3 regions of the Rhizobium sp. ZW T2_16 genome follow, and region 3 is predicted to be linked to each of the others. Evidence: riboswitches for the same ligand, from Rfam matches in the RefSeq annotation. Region 3 holds a riboswitch; each other region holds the start of a gene.

Region 1 (5,959 bases), on a different contig from region 3:
CTGATCAGCCGTCTGGAAGCGGTCGATCATGATGTCTATGCGCTGCAGGAACGGGCACGGCTGCTGCATGAGGAAATCGATTCCAAGCTTTCGTCGGAAACCAACCGCCACCTCTACATCCTGTCGCTGATGACCGCCTTCCTGTTGCCACCGTCGCTGGTCACCGGCTTTTTCGGGATGAATACGGAAGGCCTGCCATTTGCGCATCTGGAGCATGGCACGCTGTTCGCCTTCGGCGCGATCGGGCTTTCGGTTGCCGCCGCTTGGTGGCTACTAAGGCGGGTCGGCATTCTGTAATGCGCAAACGAAAAACCCGCGCCGAAGCGCGGGCCGATCTATCGTGCCATTTCCCACCCCACTCAGTAGTAGGGCGAATAACAGGTCTGGCGTGGGCCGTTATACGGCTGGAACGAGTTCGAATAGCTATCATAGGACCGGTAGCGGCCCGCACACCATTCATAGTGGCGCGGGTTCAAGCCGCCTCCGCCGCTATAAGCAGGCCGGGGTGCGGGCTCGACATAACGTGGCTGCGAAGCGATCGCTCCTCCGATGATCGCGCCGGCACCGAAGGCTGCAAGCGGATACCAGTAGCCATCATTGTGACGACGATATCCGTCACGGTGGTAGCGGTAACCGCGATGACCTCCGTACCAGCCGCGGCGCGGGCCATCGCCACGCCAGCCGCGGTCGCGATAATATTGCACGTTGCTTACGTCGGATACGAACTGCGCATTCGGTGCGGCTGGCAGCGGCAGCGCCTGCGCGGTTCCGAGTGATCCAGCAAGAACGACGGCTGAAACAGCTGCAACGGCAAATTTCTTGAACAGAGTCATTTCGTACTCTCCATTCCCTTAGTTGAAGAGGTGACGCCTCCCGCGCCACCAACTCACAGGATAGTCAACAAACATTCCAACGCTAGGATTTTTGTCCTGAATGCATGCTATGCGCGGAAATGTGAAAGCCCGGCCGCGTGAGCGTCCGGGCTTGTTCGTCATGATATCCGCTTACCTGTAAGGCGAAACGCAAGAGCGGCGGACGCCGGCGCTGGCGACATAGGTATTATCCGAAGCTCGATAAGTCCGGTAGCGATTGGCGCACCACTGATAATGGCTGCCCCCCGAAGCACGCGGCTGGTTGGCGATGGCGCCGCCGATAATCGCAGCGGCACCGAATGCTGCCAGCGGGAACCAGTAACCGTTGTGATAGCGATATCCTTGGCGGCGCTCGCGATATCCGCGATGGCCGTTGTAATATCCTTCCCGATAGGCGCGTCGATCATGGCGGTAGTGGCGGCGATCGCGATCATGGCGATAATAGCGGCGGTCACGATCGTCGCGACGGTATTGGACCTCGGTCGCCTGGCTGGCGGAGGCCTGCACCGCCATCGGTGCCACCGGCATCACAGGTGCGGCCGAAACCGGAACAAAACTCGTAGCAAGAACGGCCGCTGCCGTTAAGGCGGTGGCAATGCGCATGCGGAATGCGTTCATGGGAATGTTTCCTCGACATATAATCAGCGATTTAGAACGTGATACATACCAATTTGTTCCACGCCATATTCCCTGGCAGAGGAATGCCAGATGCCCTATTCGCCGGCTTCGTCGAAAACGCGCCGGTTTTCCTCGATGCGGGAGAAGTTGTCCCTGATCCAGAAATTCAGCGCCTGAAGAGACGCCAGTATGCCGGCTCCCAATTCGGTCAGCTCGTATTCGACGCGCGGCGGCACCTCGGGAAAATAGTGTCGCCTGACGAAACCGTCGCGTTCCAGGCCGCGTAGCGTCAGTGTCAGCATGCGCTGCGTGATGCCGTCGATTTCCCTTTTCAGATGCGAAAAACGGAGCCTTCGACCCTCTGCCAGCGAGAGGCGCCAGATGACCTGAACCGTCCACTTGTCACCCAGACGCCCGCATACTCCGTTAGCAGGTTGCGGCAGGAAAGCCTGATCGCGCGTCAACTGCCTTTCGGTTTTGCTCCGACCTGAATTGTCCAAGAGTATCACCCGTGTGCCCGAGGCTGAAAATAGTGCCGTCTTCCGGCTGTGTTTCAACAGTATATATGGAGACCCCGTGTTCACCACGAGGGTTCTCAGATGAAAGAAGACAAGCGTCCAATCCTGGTATTCGGCGCCACCGGCCGGCAGGGTGGAGCGGTCGCCGAAGCGCTTTTGAAGGCAAGATGGCCCGTTCGCGCGATTGTGCGAGACATTGCGGCCCCCAAATCCGTCGCCCTTCGTCAGGCGGGTGCCGAACTGGTTGAAGGATCATTTGCCGATCTCGATACATTTCGCGCCGGGATGGACAGTGCCCATGGCGTGTTCAGCGTCTTACCGGCCAACCTGTCAGAGACCGAAGAGGTACGGATAGGGTGCGGGATCGCCGATCTTGCGGCCGAAAGCGGCGTCGCACATCTCGTCTATTCCTCGGGCGCCAGTTCCGGCGACACACCGACCGGGATCGCCCGTTTCGACGCCAAGCCGCGGATCGAGGCGCATATCCGTTGGCTGCCGGTCACCGCAACCATAATCAGACCGATGATATTCATGGATATGCTGATCAACCCGGCATTCGGCCTTTCAGAAGGCCGGTACACATTCTTCCTCAGGCCGGACCAGTCGATGCAACTGATTGCCGTGGAAGACATCGGGAAATTCGTCGCCGCGATCTTTGCCGATGGCATACGGTTCAGCGGACGGACGATTAAGATCGCGAGCGATACGGTTACAGGGCGCCAGCTGGGGGAAATCTTCAGCGAAGCCGCCGGTCGTCCGGTCATCTATTCCCGCTTTGCCGATGAAGTCCTTGCCGCCAATAGCGATCTTGGTCAGCTTGCGGCGATCCTGGATAACGGCCCGCTGGCGGATCACGTGGACCTTGCTGCGATGCGCGAGATCAATCCCGAGATCATTTCCTTTCGGGCCTGGCTTGCGACCCAAAGACACCAAGCCTTCGACGCCTTAATCGGGAGTGATCGTACGTCCCACTCAGCGTAAAAACAGGCTCCTCCGCAAACTGACGGCACATTGCGGAGGAGCGCTCAGTATCACGCCACCGCGTAAAGCGTGCTGTCCTTGCCCTGCAGGCGATCGATCATGAAGTTCGAATACCACTCAACGAACTGCATCACACCACCTTCATGCGCCTCGGAATAAGGGCCGGGTTCATAGGCGGGAGAGCGGATGCCGAAGGCGTTTTCCTCGACGATCTGCCTGTCCTGGTCGTTGGTCATGTTCCAGACATGGGTCAGCTGCTCGACATCGTAATCGACGCCTTCCACCGCATCCTTGTGGACCAGCCATGTGGTGGTGACCGCCGTCTCTTCCGGCCCGATGGGGATGACTCGGAAAGAGATCGCGTGGTCGACCAGCATATGGTTCCAGGTGGTCGGGTAATGGAACAGAAGCATCGTGCCGATATGGGAAATCGTCACGTCGTCGGAGAGCGACCGTTGAACTGCGGGACGGCCGTTCATCGTGTAGCTTTCGGCATCCTCGATCAGCGGCATGCGCGCCACGCGGAACTGGCCGTCCGGCGACATGTTGAACGTGCTCGGCAGGCCGGCCGCTTCACAGCGGCTCCAGTGTTCGGAAATGAACGGATCGTCGCCGGCGCCCTGCACACCGGTCGCAGTCGGCGCTTCCGGGTAGGTGCGGCAGAGTTCCGGATGGTTACCGGCGCAGTGATAACACTCGCGATTGTTTTCCCAGACGAGCTTCCAGTTGCCCTTTTCGATGATCGTGTTCTGGGCAGCAACCTTCGTTTCGGGCAGGCGATGCGGCGCCATGTAAGGCTCGACCGTTGCGCGAACCGGAGCAAAATCCGGGGCTTCCTTTGCGAGGCAGATAAAGATGTAGCCAGCAACCACCTGGCAGTGGACGGGTTTCAATCCAAACTGCTTCTTGTCGAAATTCTCGCCCATATGACGGGCCGACATCAGCGAGCCGTCATGCTGGTAGGTCCACTGGTGATAGGGACAGACGAGGCGGGTCGCAGAACCCGTTTCCTTGGTGCAGACGCGGTGGCCGCGATGGCGGCAGGTATTGTGATAGGCGCGGATATCGCCCTCGCGCGTGCGGATGACGAGAACCGGATAGTCGCCAACCTGCAGGGTAAAATACATGCCCGCCTTGTTGATCTGGCAATCGTGGCCGGCAAACAGCCAGTCGCGATACCAGATCATCTCGAGATCGAGCTTGTAATAATCGGGATCGATATAAAAGGGCTGTTCCAGGCTGAAACCTTCGCGGCGGTTCTTCAGCTGCCGCAGAACCTGATTGTGAATGTCCATATGCTTCCTCGCAATACAAGCAAGCTTCAGGGCATGGACAAGCCGGCAACAATCAATGCAGCCAATTCCCGTCCCGTGCGCCCTCCGCGACCGGTGTCATCAAGCTCAGGCTGGTTTCCGGGCTGAGGAGTTGTCCCAAAAGGACTGCATGGCACCTTCCCGGTCGGCCGTTCGGCTCTGTCCCAGTGGCCGGGGTCGCCCCCTACCATGCCTTCAACTCCACCACCGTTGCGGGGGCAGCGCCGGATAGATCTCTGCGACCCGCCGGCTTCCCAATTCTCCGCCTCCCCTAGCGAGGCGGCACCTTGAGCTTTGTCATATTTAAGCGGGACGCCGGCCTGTCGCATAGACGACATTGCGACATCGGCCACTGCATTGGCGACGATCGCGCAATAGCATCCGATTGCGGGAGAAACCGACTGTTAAGGTCTTGCTAATAGTGTTCTTGAAAATTCATTGGGAAGAGCCGCCACCATGCCAGGACAGCTCCGTTATTACGAAGTCAACAGGCCCAGGCCCTTGATGATGCCGCCAAGCAGCGGCAATGCCCATACGGAATTCCTGCGAACCGGCAGAATTCCACGCTCCCGCCCTGTCTGGGTTCCCGACGAACGTCGCTATCTCACCCATGACGAAGTGGCTGAAAAGACAGGCAAGAAGCTCGAAACGGCCGGCGAAACCACGCATAAGCGGCTGAACAGCTTTCACCGGTCTATCCACCTGCCGAAGATCATCTTTCACCGCACGTTGGAGGGTAGCCCGCATCTGGGCTATTGCCATGTGACCGCAGCACGTACCTTCTTTTCGCAGGATGCGATGGTCAGCTGGTCATTCTACATCGCCAACTTCTCTTCCGAGATCGGCGGCGACGAGGTGTTTTTCGCCCGAATCAATCCACGGAATTCCCGCATGTATTTCGCCGTCGCGGTGGAAGGCGAAGCAGGCGAACAGGCGCGGATCGACCGGACATGGCGCAAGAACGGGCTTCTGTTCCAGACCAACAGCCCGCGCGAGGCGATGCGCAACGTTCTGATGCTCGGCGCGCCCAGTGCCGCAGTGCGCGAAATCATCAAAAGGCTTTAAAGCACGGGCACTCCGCTGTATTGACAGCGGCATGACAGCCGAAATCATAAACATCACCCATGAGCCCCAGCGCGCCATCAGCGAGGCAAGCCGCGTGCTCAATGACGGTTTTCCCGTCGCCATTCCGACCGAAACGGTCTACGGCCTTGCCGCGGATGCGACGCGCGCCGATGCGATCTCGCACATCTACGAGACCAAGGGGCGTCCGCAGTTCAATCCGCTCATCTGCCATGTCTGCGATATCGAGATGGCCGAGCGGTACGCGGTGTTCGATCCGGCGTCGAGAAAGTTGGCCGAAACCTTCTGGCCCGGTCCGCTGACCATTGTCCTGCCGCTCAGGAAAGACAGCACCATCCATCCGCTGGCAACCGCGGGGCTGGAAACGGTCGGGCTTCGCTGCCCGGAAGGTTTTGCCAACGACCTGATCCGCGATTTCGGCCGGCCGCTTGCGGCACCAAGCGCCAACACGTCCGGCAAGATCAGCCCGACCTCGGCACGCCATGTGATGGACGACCTCGGCGACAAGCTTCAACTGATCATCGACGGCGGCTCTTCGCCAGTCGGCGTCGAGTCGACGATCATCCGCGTCGAT
Region 2 (5,959 bases), on a different contig from region 3:
CCCAGCTCAATCCGACGGTCGGCGATGTCGCCGGCAATCTTGCCCTGGCCCGCGAGGCTCGCCGTGACGCCGCCCGCGAGGGTGCCGATCTGCTGATGCTGACGGAGCTTTTCATTTCTGGCTATCCACCGGAAGACCTGGTGCTCAAGCCTTCCTTCCTCAAGGCCTGCCTCAAGGCTGTGGAAACGCTGGCGGCAGAGACGGCGGATGGTGGGCCGGGTGTGCTGATCGGTTTTCCGCGCCAGGGCGAGACCGGGCGGCACAATTCCGTAGCGCTGCTCGACGCGGGCAAGATCATCGCTATCCGCGACAAGATCGATCTGCCGAACTATGGCGAATTCGACGAGAAGCGTGTCTTTACCGAAGGATCAATTTCCGGCCCCTATAATTTCAGGGGTGTTCGCATCGGTGTTCCGATCTGCGAGGAGATATGGAACGACATGGGCGTCTGCGAGACGCTGGCCGAGAGCGGTGCGGAAATCCTGCTCGTTCCGAACGGTTCGCCCTATTATCGCGGCAAGCTGGATGTCCGTTATCAGGTGGCCTTGCGCCAGGTCATCGAAAGCGGCTTGCCGATGATCTTTGCAAACCAGCTCGGCGGACAGGACGAGCTTGTCTTCGACGGCGCAAGCTTCGCCTTCAATGCCGACAAGTCGCTGGCCTTCCAGCTTTCGCAATTCGAGACAGCCTTTATCGTCACCGACTGGAGACGTGAAGAGGATGGCTGGCGCTGCCAGCCCGGCCCGATGGTCCGTATTCCCGAAAAGGAAGAGGCTGACTACCACGCCTGCCTGCTCGGATTCCGCGACTACGTGAACAAGAATGGCTTCAAGTCGGTCGTGCTGGGCCTCTCCGGTGGCATCGATTCGGCTGTCTGCGCCGCGATCGCCGTTGACGCGCTGGGCGAGGAGAGGGTGCGCACCATCATGCTGCCCTATCGCTACACGTCCGAAGACTCGTTCAAGGACGCCGCGGACTGCGCGAAGGCGCTCGGCTGCCGCTACGATATCGTGCCGATTTCCGATCCGGTCGAAGGGTTCCTGGCATCGTTGTCCGACATGTTCGAAGGCACCGACCAGGGCATTACCGAAGAGAACCTGCAGAGCCGTACGCGCGGCACTATCCTGATGGCGATCTCCAACAAGTTCGGCTCGATGGTTGTGACGACCGGCAACAAGTCGGAAATGTCGGTCGGCTACGCGACGCTTTATGGCGACATGAACGGCGGCTTCAACCCGATCAAGGACCTCTACAAGATGCAGGTCTATGCGCTGGCCGAATGGCGCAATGAAAATGTGCCGGCAGGCGCTCTCGGCCCGTCCGGCGAGGTGATCCCGAAAAACATCATTTCCAAGGCGCCTTCCGCCGAGCTTCGGCCGGATCAGAAGGACCAGGATTCGCTGCCGCCCTATCCGGTTCTGGACGATATCCTCGAATGCCTCGTCGAAATGGAAATGGGCACCGAAGACATCGTCGCCCGCGGCCATGACGTCGCAACCGTTCATCGTATCGAGCATCTGCTCTATCTCGCTGAGTATAAGCGGCGTCAGTCGGCTCCGGGCGTGAAGATCACCAAGAAGAATTTTGGCCGCGATCGCCGTTACCCGATCACCAACCGTTTCCGGGATCGTTGAGAGGGAGGCGCCCTTGGCACTGCGAAGCTCCATCGAGATCTACAATGTCCGAACCCGCCAGAGCCGGGTTGTCTGGCAGACGGAAGAGTTGTTCGAAGCGCCCAACTGGTCGCCGGATGGCGACTATCTGATGCTTAATGCAGATGGCCTGATCTACCGTTTGTCTCCGAATGGTGATTTCGGTCCTATCCGGGTCGATACGGACTTCGCGACACTCTGCAACAACGACCATGGCATCTCGCCGGACGGCGCGCTGATTGCGATCTCCGACAAGGTCGAGTTCGGTAGGTCGGCGATCTATGTCCTGCCGGCCAGAGGCGGTACGCCGAAACTCGTCACAGAAAACCTGCCATCCTACTGGCATGGCTGGTCGCCGGACGGAAAGACGTTCGCTTATTGCGGTATCCGTGATCAGGTCTTCGATATCTATACGATCGGTATCGACGGGAAAAACGAGACACGGCTGACCTTCGGCGAGGGCCGCAATGACGGGCCGGATTATTCGCCGGACGGTCGTTGGATCTATTTTAACTCAAGCCGCTCAGGGCTGATGCAGATCTGGCGTGTTCCGGCGACCGGCGGCGCTGCCGAACGCATCACCGACAGTAGCTATGGAGACTGGTTTCCGCATCCGTCACCCAAGGGTGATAAGGTCGTTTTCGTATCCTATGACGCCGAAATCTTCGATCATCCGCGTGATCAGAATGTTCGCGTTCGGCTTATGGATGCCGATGGCGGCTATGTCGAAACGTTGTTCGAGCTTTTTGGCGGGCAGGGCACGATGAACTCGCCCAACTGGTCACCGGATGGTGACGAATTTGCCTATGTGCGTTATTTCCCTGCGGCGTGAACGGCCTTGCTTCGGCCGGGTTCAGTCAGCATAAGAGCCTCCGTCAGGTGCCCATCGTTGATGGGAGAATCGGGAAGCCGGTGAAATTCCGGCACGTGCCCAACGCTGTGAGGCTGACGCTTATCGTATTCATGCCACTGGATTTCTCCGGGAAGGCGGCGATGAGCGGATGAAGCCCAGTCAGAATACCGGCCTGGCGAGATGGACCGATCCGCGCGGACGGCGGGCAGGTTGAGTGGATTGCGCCACGCCGTGACGGCGGAAGCAATCCGCAGGCGTTGTTGGGGAAAGACGATGCGACCTGATGATTTGAACAATGGCCTCGTGGCCGCCGAAGCTTTTACCGATGACGAGCGTGCCGCCGTTTACCGCGCCATCGAAACGCGCCGCGACGTGCGCGACCAGTTTCTCTCCGATACGATCCCGGATGATGTGCTGCGCAGACTACTGGATGCCGCCCATGCCGCCCCGTCGGTTGGTTTCATGCAGCCGTGGAACTTTATCCTTATCCGTGACGAGGCGGTTCGCCAGTCCGCCTGGGAGGCGTTTTCGCGCGCCAATGAAGAAGCCGAGGCGATGTTTCCTGAGGAGAAGCGCAGCACCTACAGGAGCCTTAAGCTCGAAGGCATCAGAAAGGCGCCGCTGTCGATCTGCGTCACCAGCGATCCGGATCGTGCCGGTCCGGTGGTTCTGGGGCGCACACACAACAGCCGCATGGACAGCTATTCGACCGTCTGTGCCATCCAGAACCTCTGGCTCGCAGCCCGCGCGGAAGGGATCGGCGTCGGCTGGGTCAGTATCTTTCATGATGAAGATGTTCGAGCGCTCCTCGGCATTCCAAACCGCGTCGAGATCGTAGCCTGGTTGTGCCTCGGTTATGTCGATCAGTTGTATGGAGAACCCGAACTGGCGATAAAGGGCTGGCGCCAGCGTCTGCCTCTGGAAGAGCTCGTCTTTCAGGACGGTTGGGGCCAGAAATAATCAAGGCTGCAGCTGCTGGGGGCCGCTGGATTTCGGATTGGCGAGGTCGATGTCTTCTTCGGGGAAGAACTGCGGCCCGACGGAGCGAATCTTTTTGCCGGGATCATAGGGACGATCCGGCGGGAACTGGACGGGTGCTTCTCTCGCTGGCGCAGGTGAGGCGCTGCCGAGATGGGTGATGCTGGAATTCGGATCGTCCACCTTTGGCCCAGTCTGCGTCTCCTCTCCCGGCCTTGGCAGTGCCAGCCCCCGGATCCGCAGGCGTTCTTTATCGTCAAGTTCCGTCTGGGTATCGAGGTCAGTGGGCGTGCAATTGTTGGAGCGGATCGCCGACAAGATCGCGACGCGCTCTTCCGATGGCTGCAGTAGCGAGCGGGTATTGTTGCGTTGTTCGGTGATTGCCGCGCGCTCATCTTCCAGCCGTTGCAGCGTGTCCTGCATGTAACCGCATTCATCATCGCCTTCGGATGGCGCGCCCAGCGTCACGATGCTGCCGCTGCCGCAACCTTGCCTGCGCATGTCGATCCTGAGTTGCCGGATATCCGCGTTGAGCGCGCTCAGATCCTGAGCGTAGCGACGCACATTGCTGCTCGTGCCGATGATCTGCGGGGTGCTGTTGAGGCGGCGATAGAGATTGGCGCAGACCTCGACATCGCGCGAAAAGGCCGCCTGAGGCGCAAGCAGCGAGGCAAGCATCAGCGATGTCAGCATCTGCGGCTTGGAAAATGTCATGTCTCACCTGTCGCATGGCTCTGCGGGGATCAACCTGGCATGTCGAGCATGCGGGAAGCTTGCCTTGAAGCTTCCCGCATCTCTTGTCATTTCACCAGCGCAAGCGGTTCCGCCTGGGACGCCTCGACGACGGCCAGGGCCGCCATGTTGACGACGCCGCGGGATGTTACGGTCTGCGACAGGATATGCGCCGGTTTGGCTGTGCCGAGCAGGATCGGACCGACATGCAGTCCGTCCATCATCGTCCGCACGAGACCGAGCGAAATGCTGGCAGCATCGAGGTTCGGGAAGACCAGAAGATTGGCTTCGCCGGTTAGTGTGCTGTTCGGCATGGCGCGCTTGCGCAGCGCCTCGTCCAGCGCTGAACCACCCTGCATTTCGCCATCGACTTCGAGTTCCGGCGCATCCTTGCGGATGATTTCCAGAGCCGCACGCATCTTGCGGGCGCTTTCCGAATCGCGGGAACCGAAATTCGAATGGCAGATCAGCGCGGCCTTCGGCACGATGCCGAAGCGGCGAACTTCCTGAGCGGCGAGGATGGTGATTTCAGCAATCTCCTCGGCGGTCGGATTGTAGTTCACGAACGTGTCGGTGAAGAACATCGCGCCACGCTGGGAGATCAGGAGGCTGAGGCCGGCATTGGTGCAGGCACCGGCGCGCTTGCCGATGATCTGGTTGACGTCGCGCAGGTGGCGATCATAACGGCCTTCAACGCCACAGATCAGCGCATCGGCTTCGCCACGCTTGACCGACAGCGCGCCGATCACGGTGTTGTTGGTACGCACGATCGTGCGGGCGGCTTCCGGATTGATGCCGTTCCGGCCAACCAGTGCAAAATAATCCTCGACATATTCGCGGTAACGCGGATCGTCTTCCGGATTAACCACGCCGAAATCGACATTCGGGCGGATGCGGATGCCGAAGCGTTCCAGACGCGCTTCGATGACGGAAGGACGGCCGATCAGGATTGGGCGGGCAATCTCTTCCTCGAGCAGAACCTGGGCCGCGCGCAGTACACGCTCGTCTTCGCCTTCGGCAAAGATCACGCGCTTCTTTTCAGACGCCTTGGCTGTCGCGAAGATCGGCTTCATCACAAAGCCTGAACGCCAGACGAAACGGTTCAGCTGGTCGAGATAGGCTTCGAAATCCTGGATCGGACGGGCAGCAACACCGCTTTCGGCAGCGGCACGCGCCACTGCCGGGGCAATGCGCAGGATGAGGCGCGGATCGAAGGGTGACGGGATAAGATAGGTCGGGCCGAAGATCGGCGTCTCGCCGGAATAGGCCTTTGCTGCAACGTCCGATACTTCTTCACGGGCAAGCGCTGCGATGGCCTTGACTGCGGCCATCTTCATTTCCTCGTTGATCGTGCTCGCGCCGCAATCGAGCGCACCGCGGAAGATATACGGGAAACAGAGAACGTTGTTCACCTGGTTCGGGAAGTCGGACCGACCGGTGCAGATCATCGCGTCGGGGCGCGCCTGGCGGGCGAGTTCCGGCATGATTTCCGGCGTCGGATTGGCAAGCGCCATGATCAACGGCTTTTCCGCCATGCGCACAAGCAGTTCCGGCTTCAGGACGCCCGGAGCAGAGAGGCCGAGGAAGACGTCGGCGCCGTCAATGCTGTCGGCCAGAACCCGATTGTCACTCTTCTGCACGTAGACGGATTTCCACTCGTCCATCAGCTCTGTACGGCCCTCATAGACGAGGCCTTCGATATCGTGGACCCAGATGTTCTCCTTCTTCGCGCCGAGCGATACGA
Region 3 (5,959 bases):
ATCAGCCTTGGCGCGCAGGATCTCGAAGCTTTCGAGCACGCGCGAAAGCAGTCGGGGCTTCAGATGCTGATATTCGGATGCCTTGGCATTGCCTTCGACGCACCCCTGCACCACGACCTGGGAGCCGATCTCGCTCTGCGGTTTCAGAAGCACCGGGTTCATATGCACGCTGAGCGGCATGCCGGCCGCGCGCGCCTGCAGCGCCTGCGCCCGGCCGATCTCGCCGCCATCGGCGGTGACGGCCGCATTGTTCGACATGTTCTGCGGCTTGAACGGCGCGACGCTCAGGCCACGCAGCGTAAAGGCGCGGGCAAGGCCGGCCACGACCAGCGATTTGCCCACGTCGGAGCCCGTTCCCTGGAACATCAGCGAGCGAGCGACCATGATCTAGAACTCGATGCCGGCCTGGGCTTTGACACCCGCCTTGAAGTGATGCTTGACCAGAGACATCTCTGTCACCAGATCGGCCGCCTCTATCAAGGCCGGTTTCGCGTTGCGGCCGGTGACGACAACATGCAGGTCAGGGCGTCTGGCCTGGAAGGCGGCGACGACCTTTTCCAGATCAAGATAGTCGTAGCGAAGTGCGATATTGAGTTCATCGAGGATGACCAGCCCGATCGTCTCGTCCGCCATCAGCTCGAGTGCCTTCTCCCAGGCCTTGTTCGCGGCCGCGATATCGCGTTTGAGGTCCTGGGTTTCCCAGGTGAACCCCTCGCCCATCGTATGCCAGACGACGCGATCGCCGAACACGGCAAGCGCCGGCTGTTCGCCGGTCGACCATGCGCCCTTGATGAACTGCACGATACCGACACGACGGTTGTTGCCGAGCATGCGTAGCGCAAGCCCGAAGGCCGCCGTCGACTTGCCCTTGCCGGGACCGGTATGGACGATGAGAAGACCCTTTTCCAGGGTCTTCTCGGCGACTTCGGCATCCTGAACCGCCTTGCGGTTCGCCATCTTGGCGCGATGACGCTCCTCGGCGGTTTCATCGATATTTTTCAACGCGCTGCAAGCTCCCTTTCGGTTTTGAGAGACACATGTTCTCCGCTACGAAACGTCTGCCTTAGCACAGCAGCGGCAACACCGAGAACCGCCCAGAAAATCAGATTGGTGGCATAAACGGCATTGACGAAACGGGCGTGCAGTTCGATCGGCACAGCAGTTTCATGGCTTGGCGGGAGCGGCGCACCTGCCAGATGCGGAGCAACCAGAAGTACGATCGCCAGAGCCGACAGCAAGGCGGAACGGGTATAGGCAAGAAGACCGAGGCCGGCAGCGGTGCAGATAGCGGTCGAGACCCACCAGAGCTGACGCGGACCGAGTTCGGCGGCAGGCATGCCCGGAAGTTCCGGTGGCAGGCCGAGACCCGGCGCAAGGCTGACGGTGAGGAAGCCGGCAATGCCGAACATCAAACCACCTCGCCAGCCGCCAAAGCCGCCGAGCGCTTCGGCAAGTGCGATCGCGACGAGCGCAAAACCGATGGCGGCGAGCACATCGGCCGAAGCGGTATAGATGAAACGCTCGAAACCATCGGCAGGCGCCCAGGCTTCTTCGTCATGATGGTGATCTGCGGCAGCTGGTTGGGCCGCACCGATGGCAGGCGCTGCGTCATGCGAATGGCTGTGTCCGGCCTCTTCGCCGCCGGCATTTTCAAAAGTTTCCGCCTGCAGGATCAGCGGCACGGTGGAAAAACTCTGCATCACGGTCATCAGCAGGCCGGACAATAACCCGGCGACCACCGCCGCGAGGACGATGTTACGAAACAACGACATTTTGAAATTCCTCTTAGTGGCAGGGGAAGGCCAGCGAATGGCGCGTATCGTGAGCGGCGTTATGTACGACTTCCAGATGCGAGAAGCCGACGAAACCGACCATGAACAGGCCAAGAAGGGCCGACATGCTAAGAGGAATGATTTTTGATGCGGAAACGCTGGCTGCGGCTGCAGCAGAATTCGTAACCATGGACTTCGTCTTTCTGCCCTCCACCCGAGGGCTGTTACCATTGCCGAATGTCTCTGGCAGGTCTCCTGGCTCGCGGATCGGGCGCCTTCACCCGCCTTCCCAGTTCAATCCGTAAAGGGATTGCTCCAGTGGCTTGACGACCGGATGGCCGTTTTGGGCAAAGGCTTTCCGCTTACAGTTGCGGGGGCAGCCGCGGGTTTGACGAAAGATCGTCGCACCGCATTCCCTTGAGTAACCCTTCCGGGCACCAAAGACAGATCCACTATAGTCAATTCGGTTCTATCGGCAATCGCCTTTGCGACATTGACAGTTTGACCGCGGAACGCTTACTTGAGCGCCACGACGGTCCCTTGCCGGCAACGGCAGGGGCTAAGAGAGAATGCGGTGCGGACCGATAAAACGGTCCAATGCCGCGGCTGCCCCCGCAACTGTGTGCGGCGAGCCATCACGCCAGAGACGCCACTGGAGAGGTCCGGCCATGGACCCTTCTGGGAAGGCAGGCGGATGGTGACGACCCGCGAGCCAGGAGACCTGCCGTTTGAAAATCGTGCTTTTCCGGGCGGGGTGCTCCGGCAAAGGCTTCAATCATCGCTGCAGGATGGCTTGGCTTTCCTGTTCCGCACCCCGACTTGAGTAACCCGGCGGTAGTGCGGCCTGATGACAGATGATGCGCGAAAAGACGAAACCGGAACGACCGTCGGCGGCAATGCCGGCAACGTCGACGTGACGATCTTCGTCTGCACCAATTGCCGCGAGGCGACGGACAGCGAGGCCCGCCCCGGTATCGACCTGATCGAAGCGCTGAAACTGGCAGCTAAGGGCAAGCCGCTTACCGTCAAGCCGGTCACCTGCCTTGCCAATTGCGATAAGAGCCCGAGTGCGGCCTTCAACCACCGTTCCGGCTGGTCCTATGTCTTTGGCCACCTCTCCACCGAAGATGCCGACGACATCGTCACCGGCGCGATGATGCTGGCCGAAGACGAGCGCGGTTTCCTGCCCCTTCGCGGCCGCCCGATGTGCCTTCGTGGAAAAGGCATGACGGCCCGTATCCCACCCTTTCATCACCACGAGGACATGCCTTCATGAGCGAAAACTTCGCCCCTAAGTTCGATAAGGTTCCCTGCACCGTCGTTACCGGCTTTCTCGGCGCCGGCAAGACCACGCTGATCCGCAACCTGATCGAAAAGCTGGACGGCAAGCGGCTGGCGATCATCGTCAACGAATTCGGCGATGTCGGCATCGATGGCGAGGTGCTGAAAGGCTGCGGCATCGAGAGCTGCCCGGACGACAACATCATCGAACTGGCCAATGGCTGCATCTGCTGCACGGTGGCAGACGATTTCGTGCCGGCGATCGACCAGATTCTCGCCCGCGAGCCGCGCGTTGACCATATCCTGATCGAGACTTCCGGTCTTGCCCTGCCGAAGCCGCTCGTACAGGCGTTTCAGTGGCCGGCCGTGAAGGCGCGTGTGACAGTAGATGCCGTGATTGCGGTCGTTGATGGTGTAGCACTGGCCGAAGGCCGTGTTGCCGATGACCACGATGCGCTCGAAGCCCAGCGCCAGACCGATAGCTCGATCGATCATGACGATCCGGTCGAAGAAGTGTTCGAGGACCAGGTCGCCTGTGCCGACATGATCGTGCTGACCAAGACCGACCTTCTCGATCAGGCTTCGCTTGCAGCCGCCAAAGGCCGAGTTCAGGCGCATCTGCCGCGTGCCGTGAGAATCGTACCGGCTGCAAATGGTGCGGTTGATCCCAGCGTTCTGATCGGCCTTGGCCTTGCCGTCGAGGACGATATCGAGAACCGCAAGACCCATCATGACGACGAACTCGACCACGACCACGACGATTTCGACAGTTTCGTTATCGATCTGGCCTCGGTAACCGACCCCGAAGCGCTGGCTGCCCGTATTTCGGCGACCGCGGAAGCGGAAAACGTGCTGCGCATAAAGGGCTTTGTCGACGTCGCGAACAAGCCGATGCGCCTGCAGGTTCAGGCGGTAGGATCGCGCGTGAACCACTATTTCGACCGCGCCTGGGCACCTGGCGAAAACCGCCAGAGCCGCCTCGTCGTGATCGGCGAAAAAGGCATCGACCGCGCCGCGATCGAAAAAATGCTGGCGGCATAAGAGCCACCGGCCGAGGAAAAGGATGCACATACTCGCCACCACATCGTCGTCGCTCGACGACCTTATCGAACCGGTAGACCTCAACCAGTCACCGGCCGATGTGGTGGTGCTGTCCTTTTCCGGCAGCGATCTGAACGGCATTGCGGCGGCTTGGGAGGCAGTTGACCGTGGCGCGTGGAATACGGCCGAGGCTCGTGGCCTTGATACCCTCCTCTGGCCTGCCAGCCATCTCCCCCAGAAGGGGGGAGATCAGCAAGATGTAGCAACACCGCTAAATCCTCAACAATTGAATAGGGCGGAACCTCGCCGCGAGTCGATCTCCCCCCCTGTGGGGGAGATGCCCGGCAGGGCAGAGGGGGGTAAAGCCTCGGGCAACACCAACAGCCCGTCGCTCGCCCTCACCAACCTCTCCGACCTGCGCCACCCGATGTCCGCCGATCTGTGGCTGGAAAAGACGGCGGCCCATGCAAAGGTCATCCTCGTGCGCATTCTCGGCGGTTACGACCGCTGGCCATATGGCGTCGAGGAATTGTCGCGGCTGGCGAAACGCCGAAAGATCGCGCTCGCCATGCTGCCCGGCGAATGCAGCATGCGCGACGAGCGGCTAGCCGCCGCCTCGACGGTTTCCGAGGCAAACCTTGCAGAAATCCTGGCCTGTTTTCGTGAGGGCGGACCGGACAATATGCGGCTTCTGGTCCAGCGACTGGGAGCATTGGCAAGCGGCGGGGCGAATGAGATTCCGCCTGCAATTGCGATGCCGAAGGCCGGTTTTTATCGCCCTGGGAAAGGGATCGTTGACCGACGAGACCTTATGGCCGGATTTTCACCGGATGCGCCGCGCCTGCCGATCCTGTTCTACCGGTCCATGCTGCTCGCCAATGACGCTGCACCGATCGATGCACTCTTTGAAGCGCTCGCCGCGCGCGGCTTCGCCCCCGTGCCGCTCTTTGTCAGCGGCCTGAAGGATGCCGAGGCGATAACCTTTATCGAACAGGCGATAACCGAGCTTCAGCCCGCGGCGATCCTGACGACCACCGCCTTTGCCAGCGGCACGGACGACAGGAACGAGACGATTTTCGATAGGTCGGGCATTCCGGTCTTCCAGATCGTTGTCGCGACCACCCGCCGCGAAGGCTGGATCGAGGGCAGGCGCGGCTTGAATCCCGCCGACCTTGCTATGCATGTCGTCCTGCCGGAACTCGATGGCCGCATTCTGGCCGGTGTGATCTCCTTCAAGCAGGGCAGTGGATCAGCGGAACTCGTCAACGGCCCCGAGCCGGATCGCGTCGACCAGGTGACCGAGCGGATCGCAGCCTTCCTGCGGATGAAGATGACGATTCGCTCTGAGCGAAAAGTCGTCATCCTGATGCCGGATTATCCGAGCGCGCCGGGCCGCACCGGTTACGCCGTCGGGCTGGATGTGCCGCAAAGCGTGCTTGCCATGCTGCGCGAACTCTCGCTAGCCGGCTATTCGGTTGCCGATATTCCCGACACGCCCCGCGACCTCCTTGATCGTCTTAATCGGAAAACTGGCTCCTTGCCGCTTCGCGACTACGTCGCAGCACCAAGTGCCAGCGAAGCATGGGGCGATGCGAAAGACGACGCGGATCTGGAAAATGGCGCATACCGCTTCCGCGCCACACAGTTTGGCAATGTCACCGTGGCGCTGGCGCCGGATCGCGGCCGCAACGCCGATCGCCGGGCCGATTATCACAGCCCTGACCTCCCACCCCGCAATGCGCTGATCGCCTTCGGCCAATGGATGCGCCACGCCCTTGGCGCTCATGCGATCGTGCATGTCGGCGCACATGGCACGCTCGAATGGCTCCCTGGCAAGACGGTGGCGCTATCGAAAGATTGTTTTC

What was found. A riboswitch is a leader RNA that binds a small molecule or an ion and turns the genes downstream of it on or off. The one in region 3 is predicted to bind cobalamin.
Region 1: it holds a riboswitch for cobalamin, as region 3 does, so the genes downstream of both, ACI3K0_RS06245 (aromatic ring-hydroxylating dioxygenase subunit alpha) here and ACI3K0_RS19740 (CbtB-domain containing protein) in region 3, are expected to answer to the same signal.
Region 2: it holds a riboswitch for cobalamin, as region 3 does, so the genes downstream of both, bluB (5,6-dimethylbenzimidazole synthase) here and ACI3K0_RS19740 (CbtB-domain containing protein) in region 3, are expected to answer to the same signal.

The regions. Positions count from the first base shown of each region.
Region 1 covers NZ_JBJDRG010000002.1:152,439-158,397, reverse strand. The annotation lists gene ACI3K0_RS06270 (transporter) at 1-297, shown strand, start outside; gene ACI3K0_RS06265 (BA14K family protein) at 360-833, opposite strand; gene ACI3K0_RS06260 (BA14K family protein) at 1,005-1,490, opposite strand; gene ACI3K0_RS06255 (helix-turn-helix domain-containing protein) at 1,586-1,954, opposite strand; gene ACI3K0_RS06250 (NmrA/HSCARG family protein) at 2,090-2,989, shown strand; gene ACI3K0_RS06245 (aromatic ring-hydroxylating dioxygenase subunit alpha) at 3,040-4,284, opposite strand; cobalamin riboswitch at 4,375-4,607, opposite strand; gene ACI3K0_RS06240 (DUF6656 family protein) at 4,807-5,367, shown strand; gene ACI3K0_RS06235 (L-threonylcarbamoyladenylate synthase) at 5,399-5,959, shown strand, end outside.
Region 2 covers NZ_JBJDRG010000001.1:58,335-64,293, reverse strand. The annotation lists gene ACI3K0_RS00275 (NAD+ synthase) at 1-1,634, shown strand, start outside; gene ACI3K0_RS00270 (hypothetical protein) at 1,654-2,484, shown strand; cobalamin riboswitch at 2,513-2,696, shown strand; gene bluB (5,6-dimethylbenzimidazole synthase) at 2,779-3,465, shown strand; gene ACI3K0_RS00260 (hypothetical protein) at 3,466-4,197, opposite strand; gene ACI3K0_RS00255 (NADP-dependent malic enzyme) at 4,284-5,959, opposite strand, start outside.
Region 3 covers NZ_JBJDRG010000008.1:160,925-166,883, reverse strand. The annotation lists gene ACI3K0_RS19755 (cobyric acid synthase) at 1-384, opposite strand, end outside; gene cobO (cob(I)yrinic acid a,c-diamide adenosyltransferase) at 388-1,002, opposite strand; gene ACI3K0_RS19745 (CbtA family protein) at 999-1,772, opposite strand; gene ACI3K0_RS19740 (CbtB-domain containing protein) at 1,786-1,962, opposite strand; cobalamin riboswitch at 2,000-2,229, opposite strand; cobalamin riboswitch at 2,289-2,516, shown strand; gene ACI3K0_RS19735 (DUF1636 domain-containing protein) at 2,620-3,048, shown strand; gene cobW (cobalamin biosynthesis protein CobW) at 3,045-4,094, shown strand; gene cobN (cobaltochelatase subunit CobN) at 4,117-5,959, shown strand, end outside.